Regions from separate parts of the Paenibacillus sp. FSL H8-0261 genome, predicted to be linked through region 4. Evidence: predicted binding sites of a transcription regulator. Region 4 holds the regulator's gene; each other region holds the start of a gene.

Region 1 (5,226 bases), 1.2 Mb from region 4:
ACACATTTGTGATCTCCCAAACGGGTGATAAATAACGGGAAATCAGACGATTAATGAGATGATCCTGCTTCGTCAAACGTGCATAAAAGGCGAAGAATCCCGCTCCGAAATCAATGGAAGCTATAATTAAATAGCCGTACAAGAACAGCCAGAGCACCGAGATGCCAATTATTTCGTAACTCATCATTCAGTGCCCCCCTTTTCCACAGATTGATTAGGATGTTCCTTCATCCATTTCTCCATCTCAGCTTCTGCCGGATTATTGTTGAACAAACGTCTTAGCACGATTACACACATACTGCCGAGTACGATGTACAAGAGTAATAAGGCGAAGAATATAATTCTTACATTCGGTGAAGTCGTGGCAGCCTCCTCTACACGCATATATCCGCGGATAATCCACGGCTGTCGCCCAACTTCTGCATAAAACCAGCCCAGCTCTACAGCTAGAAAAGCGAGCGGTGCGATCAGTGCGATGATGCCAAGCATCCACTTGTTAAGCACATTGCGTTTTTTCCAGAACACAAACAGGAAGTACAGGACCGAAATCGCGAGCAGAGCAAATCCGATTCCAGCCATTAAATCAAACAGGTAGTGAACAAGAAGCGGTGGCCATTCTTCCTTGGGGAATTCCTCCAGCCCCGTTACCTCCGCATTAAAGTCTCCAAAGGCCAGGAAGCTGAGCACTTTCGGCAAATGAAGAGCCCCTATCACTTCATGCTCTGCATTCAGCCATCCCATTAGAACCAAGTCCACACCGCTACCCGTCTCAAAATGCCACTCTGCCGCTGCAAGCTTCTCTGGCTGATGCTCGGCCAAAAACTTGGCGGACACATCACCAGCTAACGTGTTCAGCAAGCTGAACAGCAAAACGACCGCCATCATGAGATTCAAGGATTTTTTGTGGTATGCGGACACTCCTTTTCTCAGCATCGCAAAGGCTGCAATCCCGGCTAACAAGGCAGCTCCTGTCAAATAGGCCGAGCTTAATACATGGAACACCTTGGAGAAGGTCGCCGTATTCAGCATCGCTTGCACCGGGTCAATCGCTGTGAATTGGCCCGCTTCCATGACAAAGCCTCCAGGCTGGTTCATGAATCCGTTCACCGTCGTAATAAAAACGGCAGACATGCCTGCCCCGGCGACAATCGGAATCGTCAACAGCCAATGGATATACGGATTTTTAAACCGATCCCACGTATACAAATAAATGCCCAGGAAGATGGCCTCAAAAAAGAACGCGAACACTTCCATGAATAACGGAAGTGCAATAACATTCCCAGCCAGTTTCATAAAATTCGGCCATACCAGGGCTAATTGTAGTGATATGGCTGTACCGGTCACGACACCAACCGCTACAGAAATGACAAATCCCCGAGACCATCTCTTTGCCATAAGTGTATAATGGGGATCCTTTTTGCGGATCCCGATGAACTCTGCAATAGCGATCATTAGCGGTATACCGACGCCAATCGTCGCAAAAATAACGTGGAACCCGAGAGTCAAGCCTGTCACCAGCCTGCTCCATAGCACCGTATCAATTGCCATTCTTTACTGCTCCCTTCAAACGCTGTTCATTTTTCGTCATAACTTGATGCTTATGATTAGGCCGGCTAATTCTGGGGCTGCATTCAATATCAGGTTTAGCAGGGCTCAGCGACATCGTTGCCTGTTCGTTTTAGTATGACGTTCCTCGTTCTTTGCTATGTAAAAAGAGAAAAATTTCACAAAGCAAGAGTTGGCGAGCCTGATTTACCTGATACTGAGCAGTCAAATTAATAACGTGACCTAATGATTAAAATCATCTTATCTTAAATTGCAAGTAATTCAATCACAGATATCTCTTAATCCCTAAATGTTCAAGAAAGGGTCAAATCTTTCTGACAACTCAGTGAATAACATAAAAAGAACCCAAAAGAGCTATTGATTCAATAGCGTATATATGATTTCACAAGTCTCCTCCTACTTCGATGTTAGAAAAAAACAATATTTCCTCATTTTAACCTCTAATATATACCCCCTTCTGCAACAAAAAAAACACTGACTCAAATCATCAGTGTTTTTGAATTAAAGCTAATGTCATCTTCGTCATGACAAATCTTTCTCCATTTCATATTGCTCGATGTATACGTCAAGACCAACACTTTGAAGGAAACGTATAGAATTTGTATCTCTTTTGTCTACATTATTGACGGTGATGATAGAATGTCTCTCTCCCATCCAATGAAATAAGGAACGCCCAAATCCCTGGTTTCTTTCTTCTCGCAAAATACCGAACTGTACAACTGCTCCGTTGGCCGATTTTATTACCGCGTATCCACAAATCTTATTCTCTTCCCTTATCGTGACCACATCGTATAAATGCGGATTTCGTAAAATTGCATGAACAGATTGTTCCCAAGAAGGTTCAAAATTCCAATAAGAATGTACCGATGTCCAATCGAATTCTTCCAGTCGAACCATAGTAATGAATGTATGTCTATGATCGTCCGGAAGGGTGACATCAATACGCCCCTTGAAACAAGCCAATTCTCTATGAATTTGAAATCCTATGGCGGTATACGCTTTTATAGCTTTATCATTCGTTTGAATCACTTCAAGCAAACACTTTTGAATATGAGCTTCTTTAAGGATGGGAAGAGCATGACGATAAATTTGTTCGACTAGCCGTCTCCCTCTATATAAAGGAACGACTCCTGTACCAGTATTAAATGCAGTACTTTCGCCGTTACGATCCCCGATGCCATGCATAACAAATGCAACCAGCTTCTCTTGATCAAAAGCACCAAACGACATCTGATAATTAACTCCCGCACCTGCAAATTTATCAGCTAAATACTCCGAAGAAACATGAAATGGAATTACATAATCGGAGAAGGCTTCGTTAAAGCAAGTTGTAAACTCTTGTAATTCAAGATCCTTAACACTTTTGATCAACATGTAGTTTTTTTCTCCTTTTCTTTTGGTACTATGTTCTTAATCATCAGCCAATCTCCAATTCATCATTTAGTACGGCCATAGAAAAAAGAATACCCATCTGACTTTCCAAGCTTAGTCGTCTCCGTTCCGTCCACTATCTTGACCGCCTTCAGTAACGATATAATTTGTGTATGCATAAGCTTTGCATCAAATTTGTCCATCTCTCTGTTTTCACTATCTACGAGCAGATAGTCGGGCATTGGGATGAAGCCAATTACCGGTATCCCAACTTCAAATAAGGGCTGACTTTCTCCAAACTCAAACTTGTTATGTCCACGCAATAATACAGTCCGTGTGCCGTCGGTGTTTTCAATAGCCTTCAACCAAATGGCCGCCATCATTTCATTGCCCGCATAGGTATATTCTGTACTTATTTTTCCAGTTGGTCTATAGTGACCCGTATCATCGTCCTTCCACTCCATACTGCCTAAATGCTCAACCGTAATTCCAGCTACAGCTTTTATATGGCCTTTCTTGCCATCCCAGAGCTCTCGATGCCCCTCCATCCAAGTGGAAGTCGCCTGAGAAGATCCTTTGAAATCAGGTAATCTAAAATGGCCTGTCACAAAAGCGAAAATCATCGTACGTTCCGGCTGCTCCTGCTGTAAGTAACGAATCATGGACAGCATGCCCACAGCACCATTTTCCTCCACCACATTTATCCCATCCGTATGGGTATTTATGATAATCGCTTCATCTTTATTTTTCCCGTCAATTTTCACATAAAAGGATTCTGTTGGAGCATTTTTTTGTATTTCCGCTTCTAAAATAACCGTACCTTCTTTGTGCTTCTGGGCTGCATTGATCACCTTTTTCCCTTCCGTTTCATTGACCCAGATCGCAGGAATTCCAGCATAATCGGTAGTAAAAGGCACATACTGCTTTTCAACCTTATCGTCGGATACCCCTTTCCAGACAACAACAACAGCTTTCACACCCATTTCCTTCGCTTGCTCCAATTTAGCTTCTTTTAAAGCTGTAGTGAGGACTAGATCGCCTTCATTTGGGGCAATTTGGCTTTCCATTGGAGATGAATCCCGCATGTTCATAACGATCCCACTTGGGAAATTTCTGAAATTCTCAATTTCAATGACAGCAATTTTTCCGCTGGCCTGGTCATACTCACCACGCTTCGTATATACCAGCTCCCCTGTTACCCCATTTTCGTCAGTTTCCCCGGAATAAGGAAAAGCTGAAGAGACATGAATTGACTGCTGATCAATCATTAAAGAGCTGCTCTTTTCTTCCCATCGGTCAAAAGTATAGTGATCACGATAAACTTTCAGCCCCATATCTGTTACCTGTTGCTCCAGCCATGAAATAAATTGATTATGACCCTCAGAGCCGGTTGTACGGCTTCCAAAAGAATTCATTACTTCAATATCCTTCAGCATCACTGCTGCAGAATCCAATTTACGTTCATCGATCGTCACAGCCGCATCAGCTGCTAATGCCACAGGTGTTGTAATAGGTTTTGCATAGATTCCAATACCCCAAAGTGCAGTAACGATAAGAGCAGCAATGCTGATTAACACTTTACGAACCACTACCAATGGAGTGACTCTTCTGCGCACCTTTTGTCCAAAGAGTCCTCTCCATATGCCCGCTACGATCAGCAGCAAGATAGAAAGCGCAAGCAGCCAAAATTCTCTTGTTAGTAAGAACAACCCTTCTGCCACCATCGCACTAATTAACACTACATGTAACTTCTCACGCTTCTTTAAAAGTAAAAAGGAGATGACTAATTCCGCTAACAAAAGGATAATGGTCACTATCGAGATAACCGTTTCTTTTCCAATAAATACCGTAGCACAGAGTGCTAGGATCAAAAGCAGCACCGCTGACAATCGTCTATATAAGTTTTCTAACATGACGCCCTCCCATTGTATCTACTACTATTTTGACATTACATTTGTAATGCCTTATGGTTTTAGCATATTGAAAATACTCATGAAAAACAATAAAACGAACACCAGAATGTACAAACGGAGGGGAAATGTCATCTCAAATCATGAATTATACAGTCCGAATACCTCTCAGCATCGTTCCAATAAAGAAACCAACCGTTTGACAAGAGAAGCCATCTGCACGGCATTAGTCTACTTGATCCAGGAACAGCCTTTTAACAAAATCACCATCACCGATATTGTGAAGCGTGCAGGGGTCTCTCGAACGGCCTATTACAACAACTATTCCTCCAAGCAAGAGATCCTGGTGGATTTGGTCGATTCGCTTATTTTCGAAATT
Region 2 (5,226 bases), 2.9 Mb from region 4:
CTTGAAAGTTAGCAGTCGACCTACACTCTACAAACTATCTTGCACGTTTTTAAGACTAACTTATTAATAGAGCAGTTACACAAACATAAGATTACTCTGCTACAACTTGTTTGCCTGCAATCCGGCCGAACGTGAAGATATCAGCGATGGCATTACCGCCAAGACGGTTTGCACCATGAATGACCCCTGTTACTTCACCTGCAGCGAACAGCCCAGGGATGACTTCGCCTTTTTCATTCAATACGCGAGTCTTCTCGTCGATCACCAATCCGCCCATTGTATGGTGAACGGATGGTACAGCTTTTTCGATGTAGTAAGGGCCTTTTTCAAGAGATTTCAATCCACCGCGATGTTTGAAATCAAGGTCTTTACCTGTTTTCGCATAATCATTAACTTTATTAATCGTTTCTTTCAAAGTGTTCACGTCAATTTTGAAGAAATCAGCCGCCTCTTCAATCGTATCGGCTTTAAAGAGCAAGCCTTGTTTAACGAGCTGATCGTATTCGTCTTGATGAACTTCGATCGTTTTACCGATATCCTCAATGCCTTGATTCCATAATTGATACGTATATCCGCCCGTTTGGGCAAGAATTGCTTTAGAAATAACGTCACGACGTTCTAATTCCTCAACGAAGCGCTTGCCTTCTTGGTTAATCAGGATCGCACCATCGAAGCGGGAGTCTGCAACCAGGGAAATAACACCTGTCTCAGGATTACAGATTGGATACGTTTGAATACTCTCCATGTTTGTCAGTTTGGCGCCAATCGTTTCTGCCATAACGATACCGTCACCTGTAGATCCTGGTGTATCGGTAGACATATATTTTTCATCCATTTTAGGGTTATACTTTTTACGCATCTCTACATTGGATCCAAAACCACCGGTAGCGATGATGACGCCTTTGTTCGCATGGAATGTGATCTTGTCGCCAGTACCCGAAGTCGCAGTTACACCGGTTACTTTGCCGCTTTCATCCTTCAGCAAGGTTTCGGCTTTCATATTCGTTTTGATCGTGATTTGATCAGCGTCTGTTTTGGCTTTTAACTTAGTAATCAATTCAACACCTGTATGACCTACAGGAATCAACGCACGTTTTCTGGAATGGCCTCCAAATTGGAACAGATGATCAGGTAAGAACTCTACCTTGATCTCATCGCGCAGCCATTCGGCAGATGTTAGAGCATTGTCGGCAAGAATACGAACCATCTTTGGATCCCCGAGGTTGTCTCCGCCTTTCATCGTATCATTATAGAACAATTCAGCCGTGTCATCTGTGATGCCTAGAGCACGTTCAACCCAGTTGTCCGGCGCATTCATCTCACCACCGGAGATCAATGTGTTGCCGCCAACAGCTGGCATTTTCTCGAGCAGAACTACATTAGCTCCAGCGCTGTTCGCTTCGATAGCCGCACTAAAGCCAGCACCCCCGGCACCGATGACGACAACATCATAGGTTTGCTCGGCTTCTTCTTTGTCTTTGTTTCCACTGACTGCAGCGCCAGCGACAAGGGTAAGTCCAGACTTCGTAATTGCATCTTGAATGGCTTCGAGATATCCTTTGCTTGTAACCGTAGATCCGCTAACGGCATCAACTTTTGCACTGTTAGTTGCCATGACATCTTGCTTGAGCTGCGTATAAACAGGTTCTGCAAGTACTTCATTTTCCTTATGCTCTGTTACTTTAATGTCAGTGATCTTGTTATCTAATAAGGAAACTTGTACTTTAATATCGCCATGTTTACCTTGCCCAACTCCTTCAAAGACTTGAACTCCGTTTGCATCTGCAGCGGGTGCTGCATCTTTACCGCCGCAGGCAGCAAGCGTGAACATAAGACTGAGGACTAGTAGAATAGATAACAGCTTTTTCGTGTGAGTTCGCATAATATCTCCTTCATTCTGTTGTGAATTGGTTACATACATTAGGGAGAGGAAGATTTGCTAGGCAAATCCTTTATCTCTAGCCTAGACATGAATGTTATTTCATGTGAAAATATGCACAAGACCTATTATAGATTTAGTACAGCATTATGTATTTGCACAGATTAGCGTTTTTTTGTCTTTTTCGGGCATGTAAGAAACGGATATTGTGAAGGGCTATGATTACAATGAAAACAATTCACTTAAAAATTACGTTAATCGCAGGAAGCTGCTTCTTGCTGCTGTTCATTGCATTGCTTGTAACAATATATTTGGAGATGAACCATACGGTTGTCCCTTTGAATAAGAACTTAACGCAGCAAGTGGTTAATGCACGCAGCGACCAGATCGATTATTGGTTTAATCAGCGCATTGGAGAGATAGACATGCTTGCTTCTCTAGCTTCGGACCATCAGTGGACACGAGATGAATTGCTGCAAGAGATCGATAAGTTCGAGGCGAAGAAGCAAGTAGAGTACGAATCCATACGCGTGGTGGATATTCACGGAAATTCCTGGTCAGCAAGGGACAAGCCTTTTTCGATACTAAACCGACCCTACTATCGAAAACTGCTGAATTCAGATTCCAATTATGTGGTGAGCAATCCGATCGTATCCAAAGCGAATGCAGTTGAAATCGTCGTCATTCTCTATCGCGTGAATCCATCGGTGAATGATGAGGTGGCTTATATTGCCGCAGCCGTCTCCGTCAAGAAGATGAAGGAGATTGCTCAAGATGTAATGCTATATGACCAGTCAGGCCAGCTTATCATCGATTGCAGAGAGCTGGGTGAAGGAGATGGAGCGGAGGATGCAGCAGATAAGAAGAACATGAGTGTATTTGAGGCTCCAATTCAAAATGTGGAAGGCTGGAAGCTAGTACTCGAAGTACCGAATTCAAGTCTATCGCTAGCGGTGATCAAAACCCAGCGGACTGCATTGCTGGTAGGCGTTCTTATCGGTAGTGCGTTTATCGTCTTTCTGATGCTGCTTGCTTCTTCCATTATTCGTCCAATTCAGTCGCTTCGCCAGGTAATGGAAAATGTGCAGAACGGCAACCAAACCATACGAGCAGATGTTACGCGCTCGGATGAGATCGGCGATCTTGGGCGAAGCTTCAATGACATGCTTGTTCAATTATACGCTGTGGAGCAGGACCGAAAGGAGATGGAACTCAGACTGATTCATGAGCAGATCAAGCCACACTTTTTATACAACACATTGGATACGATCCAGTGGATGGCAATGGAACATGGAGCAGACAATGTGGTGGAGATGGTGGAAGCGCTTAGCGCGTATTTCCGAGTAGGGCTTGGCACAGGCAGTCCCTACATTCTGCTTGATCAGGAGTTGTACCATGTCGAGAGTTATCTTCATATTCAAGGCGTGCGATATGAGGAGATTCTGGACTACGAGCTTCGATATGATGAAAAGCTTGCTCAGTGCCAAGTCGTTCGCTTCATGCTGCAGCCTTTGGTGGAAAATGCGATTTATCACGGGATTAAGCCACTTGGGGATCAAAAGTGCAAAATTTCGATTACAGCATATAAACAGGTCGATTATTTGGTCATTAAGGTTGAAAATAATGGGGTTATGATTCCTGAAGAGAAGCTTGAACAGATGAATCAAGCCCTTCTTGATGATAAATATGATCGTTCTGCCACGGGCTTTGGGCTATACAGTGTAAACCATCGCATTCGACTAGCTTACGGGGTGCCATATGGCCTTGCAGTGAAGAACGAAGATGGCATTACAGTTATGGTCATTCGAATACCTTTGGACGGGGAGTGGAATGAAGATGTGGAAGATTGTCATCGTCGATGATGAAACGATCATTCGCAAAGGTTTGCGACAATACATTGAGGAGAGTTCGTATCTTTTTGAAGTTGCAGGAGAAGCGAAAAGTGCAAACGAAGCATTGAATATGGTGGAGGAAGCCCCACCACATGTATGTCTTGTGGACATCAACATGCCGAATATGAATGGGCTCGATCTGATAAATATATTGTGCGAACGCTGTCCGTCGGTTCTGGTTGTCATCATCAGCGGCTACGATAACTTTGAATATGCGCGTCAAGCCGTGCAACTGCAAGCATTCGATTATGTATTGAAACCTGTGCCGAAGAGTGATCTGAACAAGCTGCTTCATCGGATCGATGAGCATCTTCAGGCAAAATATCCTTTGCATTCACATGAAAGCAGGGTGGATAAGGAGCTGGGGCTTCCCGGGTATACAGGGGATGGAACAGTGCTTATCCAAAAAGTGATCGAGTATATTGACAGTCATTATCAGGATCCGGAACTGTCTATTACTAGAGTAGCAGCGCTATTTCATATCAACCAAACCTATCTTAGCAAGCGTATGAAGCAAGAAATCGGTGCTTCATTCCTTGACTATGTCACCGAGCTTCGGATATCGAAGGCGAAGGAGATTCTGGATGACGTAATGCCGAATATCAAAATCGGGGATCTGGCCGTGAAGGTAGGGTATAAGAGCCAGTACTATTTTAGTCGTGTGTTCAAAAATAGAGTCGGCTCAAGCCCCTTAGAGTACAAAAAGCATCCGTTCGGTTATGGATAGGGCATCAATTTAGTAGAACGCCGCAGTAATTAGGCGCCACCATATATAAACACGACGCAGCCTCGAGGGGTTGCGTTTTTTATGTGGCGGATTGTTTAGAGGACATTGATAGAAAATAGGTAGGACCTTAGGAGGTAAGCGCTATCTTTATACCTATAAAAACGCGACGTGAAGGCCTTCATGTCAACAAGTGTATACCCAATGTCATTAATTATCTATTTGAAAGAAAGGCCACTTTTCATAATGTTACTATAAGGACATTGACATATGTTATAAGCTTCTATGACGTGTCGGAATCTCGGAAGGGAGGAAAGAGCATCGAGGTAAGTGAAATGGAAGCGCATACCATTTAGGAGATTGATGTTTCTTGACTCAAGAATCAGAAGGGAGTTCGTACGATATGAAGAGGAGTAGAAAATGGGTAGCTCTCGTTATGGTTGCGATCATGATCGTAACGATGATGCCGATCGCGCAAGCGGAAGAGGCGCTGCCGCCTACACAGACAGAGGGACAGACACCAGTGAACCCGCCGAGCGAAGCCGATCCGGTCGAGGTGACGAATCCATCAGACCTACCGGGAGCGGGTACGGAGGGTGTTATTGCGTCAGTGTATGGGGCGGTATATCACAATCTTGCAGCGGGCTTATCTTATGAGTGGTCGCAAGAGCCGGAAGCTTCCTATCCGGATGAAGGCAACACACTTACGGATGGTATATATGGGGCAAGCA
Region 3 (5,226 bases), 260 kb from region 4:
CTGTCTGCTTACGACCTTCTTCGACTAAGCGGTACGCCCGCTGAACTTCTTCATCCGTAGGGGATGGCACTCCATCCAATTCATAAGCCTTGCCGAGCATTTCCCATTTATAGATACCCATTTGATGATAAGGTAAGATTTCAAATTTCTCAACGCCATTTAAGGTTCCAATATAACGACCTAGATTGATAAGGTCCTCTTCACGGTCATGAATGCCTGGAACATATACATGTCTAATCCACATCTTACGGTTATGATCTGACAGCCAACGTGCAAGCTTCAAGGTCCGATCATTAGATTTACCAGTTAACTTAATGTGTGCTTCTTCATCAATATGCTTCAAATCGAGCATCACCAAGTCCGTAACATCCAATAAGTCATTAATCTTGTCACCTTCGTTATAACCATTACTATCTAATGTGGTGTGCAAATTCCAACGCTTCTTAACTTCCGTAAATAACTGTTTTACAAATTGTGCCTGCAAAGTTGGTTCTCCACCGGATACAGTTAACCCACCACCGGATGAACGATAGTAGTTTAAATATGGCTCGATCTCCGAAAGCACTTCTTCTAGAGTCATTTCCTTACCTTCATCTAAAGCCCAAGTATCAGGGTTATGGCAATACTGGCATTTCAGCAAGCACCCTTGCATAAATAAGACAAATCGAATACCAGGTCCGTCAACGGTTCCAAAGGTTTCCAAGGAGTGTATGCGACCTTTAATCATAGGATGTCATCCTTTCTCCAGGACTGACTAACAGTCCATCTTTCACGAAGAAGAATCCCTGCCCTTAAGACTGTGTTCTCCTTAATCGCGACCGTAAAATTTAAAATTTTAATGATTCTTGAACAAGATATTACCGCCCTTGAAACAAGAGCGGTAATTCCTTGCAAATATTTTAGTGCATATCTCAATGAAAGATCTTTATAAATATAAACAAATTACATTGAACCGTGGAAAGTACGGTTAATTACGTCCATTTGTTGTTCGCGAGTCAGCTTGATGAAGTTAACTGCATAACCGGATACGCGGATAGTCAATTGTGGATAGTTCTCTGGGTGATCCATAGCGTCCATCAGCTGTTCACGGTTAAATACGTTAACGTTCAAATGCTGAGCGTTATTATGGAAGTATCCGTCCATCATGTGTACCAGGTTAGACTTACAGGATTCATCGTCTTTACCCAGTGCCTTAGGTACGATGGAGAACGTATTGGAGATACCATCTTGTGCATCGGAGTAAGGCAGTTTGGCTACAGAGTTCAGTGAAGCCAGAGCACCTTTCTTGTCGCGTCCGTGCATTGGGTTAGCACCTGGTGCAAAAGGTTCGCCTTTCTTACGTCCGTCAGGAGTTGTACCTGTCTTCTTACCGTACACTACATTCGAAGTAATGGTCAATACCGATTGAGTTGGCACAGCATCACGATAAGTTTTGTTTTTACGGATCATTGTCATGAAGGTTTCAACCAATTCTACTGCGATGTTGTCTACAGCATCGTCATTGTTACCGTAGCAAGGGAATTCGCCTTCGGTTTCGAAGTCAATTGCAATACCTTGTTCGTTACGGATCGGTTTAACCTTCGCGTATTTAATAGCACTCAGCGAGTCAGCTGCAACGGACAGACCAGCGATACCGCAAGCCATCGTACGCAGAATGTCGCGATCATGCAGTGCCATTTCGATACGTTCGTAAGAATATTTGTCATGCATATAGTGAATGATGTTCAAAGTGTTAACGTAAGTCTTAGCCAACCACTCCATCATCGGTTTGAAGCGTTTCATTACTTCGTCATAATCCAGATATTCAGAAGTGATCGCTGGGAATTCCGGTCCAACTTGTGCTCCGGATTTTTCGTCTTTACCACCATTAATAGCATACAGCAAAGCTTTTGCCAGGTTGGCACGAGCGCCGAAGAACTGCATTTGTTTACCGATACGCATTGGAGATACGCAGCAAGCAATAGCATAATCGTCACCCCAGTATGGACGCATTAGATCGTCATTTTCATACTGAATTGCACTAGTTTCGATAGAAACCTTAGCACAATATTTTTTGAAGCCTTCAGGCAATCTTTCGGACCACAGAACAGTTAAGTTTGGTTCAGGAGCTGGACCCAAGTTATACAGGGTGTTCAGGAAACGGAAGCTGTTCTTGGTAACACGAGTGGTTCCATCTTCAGCCATACCACCGATGGATTCAGTTACCCAAGTAGGGTCGCCGGAGAACAGGTCATTATAGTCAGGTGTACGCAAGAATTTCACGATACGCAGTTTCATTACGAAATGATCGACAATTTCTTGTACTTGTTCTTCAGTCAAAGTACCTTCTTCAATATCGCGTTCTGCATATATGTCTAGGAAGGAAGAAACACGTCCCAGGGACATCGCCGCACCATTTTGTTCTTTAACTGCTGCCAGATATCCAAAGTATACCCATTGAGTAGCTTCCTTGAAGTTCGTCGCTGGTTTGGAAATATCCATACCGTGAGCTGCTGCCATTTCTTTCAATTCGCCCAGTGCACGAATTTGCTCGGACAGTTCTTCACGTAAACGAATTACTTCTTCTGTCATGGAATCAACTTCAAGCTCAGCTAGTTGTTGCTTTTTGTCTTTAATCAAGAAATCAATACCGTACAGAGCTATGCGGCGGTAGTCGCCGATAATACGTCCACGGCCGTAAGCATCAGGAAGACCTGTGATAACGCCGGATTTACGCACTGCTCTCATGTCTGGTGTATATGCATCAAATACGCCTTGGTTATGCGTTTTGCGAATGTTCGTGAACATGTCAACGATGTTTTGTGGAAGCTCGAAGCCATAAGCCTTCGTAGCATCAACCATCATCTTGATCCCGCCGAATGGCTGGATGGAACGTCTGAAAGGAGCGTCAGTCTGCACGCCTACAATTTGTTCCTTGTCCTTGTCAATGTAGCCTGGAGCATGTGAAGTGATTGTGGAGACAGTATCTAGGGAAACATCCCATACGCCGCCTCTTTCTCTTTCTTCCTTGCTCAGTTGGGAAATAATCTTCCACAGTTCAGTTGTGTTACTAGTAGGACCTACGAGGAACTCTTCGTTACCTTCATAAGGCTTAATGTTACTAGCGATAAAGTTGTTAACGTCAACTTTCTTGGACCATTTACCTTTTGTAAAACTTCTCCAACCGGATTTCACTTCATTTACTTCTTTTTCAATCACCGACATGCTAAATCCCTCCATCTATATTTATTATATTTGTAGAGATCGCGGGCTTGAAGGTTGATCCCGTGTCTCGTGATCCCCAAAAAGATGTGGTTGTTCCAAATTTCACAATCAACATTTCATATGTGGGACCGTTGTTTATATAAACATTCTAGTTTATTTTCTATAAAAACACTGTGACAAATATCACCTTTCGAGTGATATTTGTCACCTTTATCTAAGTCCACAACTATCCTATTCTCTATTTAACCACTTATTAATTATCAAATCTTCCGTAGAACGCATTACGGTATACATCAGCAAGCTCAGATACCAGTGGCAGCTTAGGATTGGCAGTTGTACATTGATCTTCAAACGCACGGTCAGCCAAGTAATCTACGCGGGATTCGAAGTCCTTAGGATCAAAGCCCAGTTGTTGGAACGATTCTTCGATGCCCAATTTTTTATTCATATCGCGAATAGCATTGATCAGGCTAGTTACACCTTCTTCAGTTGTGCGAGCTGGCAATCCCAGAATACGGGCAATTTCAGCATAACGCTCATCAGCTACGAAGTGCGAATATTTAGGGAACGAAGCGAACTTCGTAGGTTTTTTAGCATTGTAGCGGATAACGTGTGGCATAAGGATCGCATTAGTACGACCATGAGCAGTGTGGTACTGTCCGCCCCATTTATGCGCCAAACTGTGGTTAATACCCAAGAATGCATTGGCAAAGGCCATACCAGCAAGTGTTGATGCGTTATGCATTTTCTCACGTGCTACTCTGTCGCCTTCCAGCGCTGATTTTTCAAGGTATTGGAATACCAGTTGGATCGCTTTAATAGCTAGACCATCAGTATAGTCACTCGCCATAACAGATACATAAGCTTCGATAGCATGTGTCAATACGTCCATACCTGTATCAGCAACTGCAGTTTTTGGCAAGCTGTATACGAACTCTGGATCAATGATAGCCACATCTGGAGTTAACTCGTAGTCAGCCAAAGGATATTTGGTGTGCTGTTCAGTTGTTTTATCGGTAATAACTGCGAAAGATGTTACTTCCGAACCTGTACCCGAAGTAGTTGGAATCGCTACAAACTTAGCTTTGTTACCAAGTTTAGGGAATTTGTATACCCGTTTACGGATATCCATGAATTTTTGTTTCAGACCATTAAAGTCTGCGTCTGGATGTTCATAGAATAACCACATTCCTTTTGCAGCATCCATTGGGGAACCGCCGCCAAGTGCGATAATGCAGTCCGGTTGGAATCTGTTCATCATTGCAGTACCTTTTTCAACTGTAGTTGTCGATGGATCTGGTTCAACTTCAGAGAACACTTCGATAGCTACAGGAGTTTGACGTTGACGCAGGTAATGTTCAACTCTTTCAACATATCCAAGCTTAACCATCATTGGGTCAGTGATAATTGCGACACGTGTGATATCAGGCATTTTGGTCAGGTACTGAGTAGCGCCTTTTTCGAAATAGATCTTGTCAGGTACTTTAAACCATTGCATATTCACGGTACGACGATTCACCCTTTTCACGTTGATCAAATTGATTGCTGTAACGTTTTGCGACACGGAGTTACGTCCATAAGATCCGCAGCCCAGAGTCAACGAAGGGATATTAGTGTTATAGATATCGCCGATCGCACCATGTGTGGAAGGCGAGTTAACGAGAATACGTCCTGTTTGCAGACGGTTAGAGAACTTCATGATTACTTCTTCGTTGTTGGAGTGGATAGCCGAGCTATGTCCCATACCACCAAATTCAACAATTTGAGCTGCGCGTTCGATACCTTGATCTGCATTCTTAACTTTGTAGCAAGCAAGAACCGGACTTAATTTTTCAGCGGAAAGTGGATATTTAGTGCCTACACCTTCAAGTTCTGCTACCAGAATCTTTGTGCCGGCAGGGACTTGAATGCCACACATTTCAGCAATCTTCACTGCGGATTGACCTACGATTGCTGGGTTAACCGCACATTTATCTACATTCATTGCTCCACTAGTCAGTTTGGCAGCTTCTTCTTTGTTCA
Region 4 (5,226 bases):
TTTCCATTACTCAAGCTTACGTACACATTGTTGTCGTCGATATCAGTAGATGCTATCACATCTTTAAATTCCGTATTTTGCTGTTTCAATCTATCAAGTTCTGTAGGTATAATCGTATATTTACGGCTCTCCATGGCTTCAGCTACAGAGAACATCGCTTTATCCCAGTAATCATCCAATAGTTCACTTGAATTTTGCTCCACATCGAGTTTAAGTTTACGTCCTTCAATCACTGATTTTCCTTCTTTGGATACATACGATACTAGATCACGTAAATTCGTGCCCGGCTGCAAATCAAGTTTCAAAGTGACCTCATCGCGGTTAATACTAATATGTGAAGTATTTACTCCCTCAAATCCGGTTACAATCTTTTGGAGCGGTTCCTGTAAAGCAAACTGACGATACAAAAAGAATCCTCCGAATAATAGCATAGCCGACAGTAGAGACGTTATCAGTACAGGTACAAGACGTAATTTCAAGAAACGTCCTCCTCTCAAAGATGAAAAAATGTAAACAGAATGATCCAAAGTCATAGCTGCTAAGAGCTCATCAGAGCCTGACGTTCTACTAACACTGTTCTAATTACAAACAGTAGTATATCACAGGTGTATATACTATATTGAAAAAAAGTGTGAAGATATTTAAAATTTTATTTTTTAATTCTTTCCATTTTATTAAATTTATTGATTTAATTCGACAAAAAAGGGCTGTTACTCTTAACTAACAGGCCTTTTTTCGCATGAATCTTTAAATCCCAATATATAAAAACTACTCTTATAGTATATCACATTTCGTATACTTATAGTATATCAAATAATATGTCATCGGAACAAAAACAAGCGAACCATAAATGGTCCGCTTGTTTCTCCTATAATGCTTTTGTTTAATTTAACGGCTAGGTAAACTGTAACCTTCACCCATTCGAGCCCCATCTGAGAACCGATAAAATTGATAATAATATCGACCGCTTTGTTTATAAAAAAGCTGCCAAGCATACTCCCCGTTATATACTCCTGGCAACAACCGCTCAATGCTGATGTCCGGAAGATCGGCTTTTATAAGGCTACGTATTTTCGCTTCAGAGGTTCCTTTACTTAGTTCTTCAGCATATACTGCGTCGGTTCCTTCAGCAAACTTCCCGTCTACAGTAAAACGTACCCAAACCATCAACTCGGTCCCGGCTTCATTCTTCCCTGTTAAGACCCAGTACACCGCATTTTCATCCCACACGGATTTCTGCGCTTTGGTTACCTCTGTCAGACCAGCACTGGTTTTAGCGACATCCTTAGCGATATCTCGCTCGTTCCATTGATCTTTCATAATATAAGCATAGAACTGGATAAGTCCGAACAGAAGGAGCAGAATCAGAACTGACCCCAGGAGGATCCATTTTTTCCTTTTCTTCAAGGTACAGCTCCCTTTCTAGTAATATATCTTTTTTGATTATATAACACACCTGTGTGTTTATCCAAAGTTTCATATCCAATTCAATGATCTAATTATCAGAAACACAAAAGGCTGTAACTTTGCAATCGCAGAAAGTCACAGCCTTTCAGTTATTCGTTATGATCTTAGACTACCGTTTAAGCAGTCCATCAAATGATTCTTGTGCCTTACGACGGATTGCTTCCTCATCTAGCGTTACACATTCTCCGTGTTTTACAACCTGTTTACCATTCACCCATACATGCTCAACATCCTTGGCACTGGCAGAGTATACAGCATGAGACAACAGATCTGTGTGTGGTAGCAAATGCGGCTGGTCTATATCAATCGCGATAAAGTCCGCTTTCATGCCAACAGCGAGTCTACCCACATCATTTAAAAAGATAGACTTTGCGCCATACTCTGTAGCTATACGCAGCGCTTCCGGAGCTGGGACAGCCGTCGGATCACCACTTACACCTTTATGGATGAGGGCTGCAAGACGCATCTCTTCAAACATATCCAGGTTATTATTGCTTGCCGCACCATCTGTACCCAGTGACACCTTCACACCAGCCTTTAGAAGATCCGTAACCCGAGCCACTCCACTAGCCAGTTTCAGATTACTTCCTGGGTTATGAGACACGCCTACATCATGACGAGCCAGTATCTCGATCTCTTCATCATTCAAATGAACGCCATGTGCAACAATAGACGGACGTGTGAACATTCCAAGCTTCTCTAAATGCGCTACAGGCCGAAGTCCGTAATCCACCACATTCTGCTCCACTTCGCGTTTGGTCTCGGACATATGGGTATGCATCGGTAAATCCAAATCATGTGCCGCTTGTACAAACTTAACAAAGAAGTCCGGTGGGCAAGTATATGGGGCGTGTGGCGAGATCATCGTCGTAATTCTACCATCAGCCTTACCATGCCAATTTCGTGCAAAAGAAATCGCTTCCGCAAGCTTGTGATTTTGTACTTCCTCTGGGCATAATCCGATTACGCCTCTCATCAGTACGGAACGGATGCCTGATAATTCGACTACCTCTGCTACTCGATCCATATGATCATACATATCCAAGAAGGTTGTAGTACCACCTTTTAGCATTTCCAGTACCGACAAGGAGGTTCCCCAGTATACATCTTCTCCAGTGAATTTCGCTTCCATCGGCCACATCTTCTCTTGAAGCCACACCTGAAGTGCTAAATCATCTCCATAACCACGAAGCAATGACATTGCGGCATGGCCATGTGTGTTTACCAGACCTGGCATAAACAGCAGACGACTGCCATCAACAACTTGCACATCATCTTCCATTAAAGGTTCTTCTTTTCCTATGTAAGTGATCAAATCATCTTCAATAGTCATATATCCGCTCAGAACCGGCTCATCCGTTCCCGGAATAAGAAAACGCCCGCCCTTAATAATCGTTTTACTGCTCTTCATTTCCGCTTTCTTCCTTTCCGTCTTTCAAATAATAAGCAAGGCTTTGCAAATCCGTTGTAAAATCGGCAGCATGAACCCGGATATTCGATGGTGTTTTTAGAATCACTGGTGCAAAATTCAAAATCGCCTCAATGCCAGACTCAATGAGAATATCTGCTACATTCTGCGCTTCTGAATCAGGCACAGTAATTATCCCAATTCGAATACCTTGCTCACGAACCGTCTGACCAAGCTCCTCCATCGGTTGAACGGTAAGAGAGTTGATTTTCCGCCCTACCTTAGGTGCATAGGAGTCAAATATAGCGGTAATCTTCATAGTATCTTTCAGATAAGCATTGTAATTAGATAATGCATGTCCAAGGTTACCAGCACCTACTAAAGCCACATTCAATTGTTGATCCAGCTTCAGAATATGACGGATTTTTTCAATAAGATAAGTTACGTCATACCCGATACCTTTTCTACCAAAGTCTCCAAAATAAGCTAAATCTTTACGAATTTGAGCAGGATTTAAATCAAGTTTTTGTCCTAGTTCTTGTGAGGAAACGGTTAATATTTCACGTTTCTGGAGATCATTCAAGAAACGCAAGTACACAGGAAGTCTGCGAACAACGGCTTCTGATATTTTATCCGATTTCATAATTTACCTCCTAATTTAAGTGATATTCTGTTCAAATCCTATCGAAATATCTGCACCTCGTCTCAAGGAAGAGCGGTATTCTTATACCGCCCTTCCTTGTAGAGTGATTAATAAGATCGATGACGTTCTTTTCAAGAAACGCCTCCGTCTTCCAACCACTCCGCTATACGAGGAACCATTTGATCCGTAAGCATATGCTCCATTTTCGGGCCAGGCAACGAATAGAGGAAATACTTCCCATAGTGAGATTCGATCACCCTTGTGTCATACACAATAACAATACCCCGATCTTGCGCTGTCCGTACCAGCCTCCCAAATCCTTGCTTGAAGCGAATAACCGCCTGAGGAACAGACAACTTCATGAACGGATTCTTTTTCTGGGCTTGTAATAACTCAGACTTCGCTTCCGCTAGGGGGTGGTTTGGCGGTTGAAATGGGAGTCTCACGATGGCCAAGCATGTTAATGCTTCACCTGGAATATCTACACCCTCCCAAAAGCTGCTTGTTCCTAACAGTACAGAAGCTGCACTGTCCTGAAAACGGCGGATCAGCTTGCTACGGCTGCCCCCCTCCACGCCTTGACCTAACACCGTGATCTCTTGTGAGGCTAGAGCCTCTTTCAGAGGATCGTAAACCTGGCGTAGCATCTTGTAAGAAGTAAACAGGACAAGCATCCGCCCACGTGTTGTAATAGCTGCTTCTGCTAGTGACTGTACGAGTGTATCGACAAATCGGGCATCGCCTACACTCCCCTTCACACTTGGGAAATCCCGCGGAATAACTAACAGCGCCTGCTCCCGATACTTAAAGGGAGAAGGCAGGAGTGATGTCATCAGACGCCCCTCTTCCGCAGCTTCATTAAGTCCGAGATTATCAATCATAAACTGGAAAGATTTATCCACAGAGAGTGTCGCCGAAGTTAGTACGATACTTTTCTTCTTGTCGAAAAACAGCTCCTTAAGCTGAGTACTAACATCAACAGGAACGGCATACAGCTGTAGCGATTTACTGCGATAATTTCCATTCGCCTCCAGCCAATATACTACATTCTCATCATTTAATCCCATAAAAAACCGTACTTGCTCACGTATAGAAGCTAAATCCTTAAATAAGCCGCTAATATCGGTAACTAGGCTATCTGAGGAAGATTGACCTTCTTGATCTCGCATCTCATTAAGCATTTTATCACCTTTACGGATAATTTCGCTTAATGTCAGATTCATAGTATTCTCTAAAGCAACCAATTCATCCCAATCTTTCGGTTTACGGGTAGGAAGTAGCCGCATGACTAACTGGCCGGCTTCTCCCGCCGCTGCATCGCTGCGTTCCGGCAAGAGGCTGAATAGTTTATCACTAAGCAGATCCCAGGTTTCTTTTACGGTAAGAAGGTCCGGATAGATTCTATCGATCACTCCGCTCCATTCAGAAGCTTCCTCACTGCCTGATGACTGAAGCATTTGGCGAAGTGTAGGAAGTTGGCCATTTCGACTATCCTTATAAAGACGCGATAGTGTATGTGCCACCGTGAAATGCTTCATATGCATGCCTAAATGCTTGCCAGCCACGTCCTCCAGATGATGGGCCTCATCTATTACAAGATGTTCATAAGCCGGAAGTAGTTGATGCCCAGCCTTAACATCTGCGAAAAGTTTAGAGTGGTTCGTAATGACCACGTCTGCAATACCAGCTTCATGCTTAGCCCGATGAT

The links. Region 4 encodes Rex, which represses fermentation and respiration genes when NADH is low (regulators of the CRP and FNR family bind a similar motif). Its sites were predicted from a motif close to TTGTGAAATATTTCACAA; they were not measured.
Region 1: MHI27_RS15900 (cytochrome ubiquinol oxidase subunit I) is a predicted target of Rex. The motif match lies at 1,713-1,730, and genes of this name have one in related genera.
Region 2: MHI27_RS03465 (flavocytochrome c) is a predicted target of Rex. The motif match lies at 1,984-2,001, and genes of this name have one in related genera.
Region 3: pflB (formate C-acetyltransferase) is a predicted target of Rex. The motif match lies at 3,295-3,312, and genes of this name have one in related genera.

What each region holds. Positions count from the first base shown of each region.
Region 1 covers NZ_CP150297.1:3,583,501-3,588,726, reverse strand. The annotation lists gene MHI27_RS15905 (cytochrome d ubiquinol oxidase subunit II) at 1-187, opposite strand, end outside; gene MHI27_RS15900 (cytochrome ubiquinol oxidase subunit I) at 184-1,548, opposite strand; gene MHI27_RS15895 (GNAT family N-acetyltransferase) at 2,089-2,940, opposite strand; gene MHI27_RS15890 (hypothetical protein) at 3,003-4,850, opposite strand; gene MHI27_RS15885 (TetR/AcrR family transcriptional regulator) at 4,930-5,226, shown strand, end outside.
Region 2 covers NZ_CP150297.1:778,624-783,849, forward strand. The annotation lists gene MHI27_RS03465 (flavocytochrome c) at 92-1,882, opposite strand; gene MHI27_RS03470 (sensor histidine kinase) at 2,107-3,741, shown strand; gene MHI27_RS03475 (response regulator) at 3,716-4,498, shown strand; gene MHI27_RS03480 (DUF4855 domain-containing protein) at 4,899-5,226, shown strand, end outside.
Region 3 covers NZ_CP150297.1:5,048,789-5,054,014, forward strand. The annotation lists gene pflA (pyruvate formate-lyase-activating protein) at 1-727, opposite strand, end outside; gene pflB (formate C-acetyltransferase) at 943-3,204, opposite strand; gene adhE (bifunctional acetaldehyde-CoA/alcohol dehydrogenase) at 3,458-5,226, opposite strand, start outside.
Region 4 covers NZ_CP150297.1:4,788,664-4,793,889, forward strand. The annotation lists gene MHI27_RS21300 (hypothetical protein) at 1-479, opposite strand, end outside; gene MHI27_RS21305 (DUF5590 domain-containing protein) at 889-1,407, opposite strand; gene MHI27_RS21310 (amidohydrolase) at 1,577-2,878, opposite strand; gene MHI27_RS21315 (redox-sensing transcriptional repressor Rex) at 2,865-3,518, opposite strand; gene dinG (ATP-dependent DNA helicase DinG) at 3,650-5,226, opposite strand, start outside.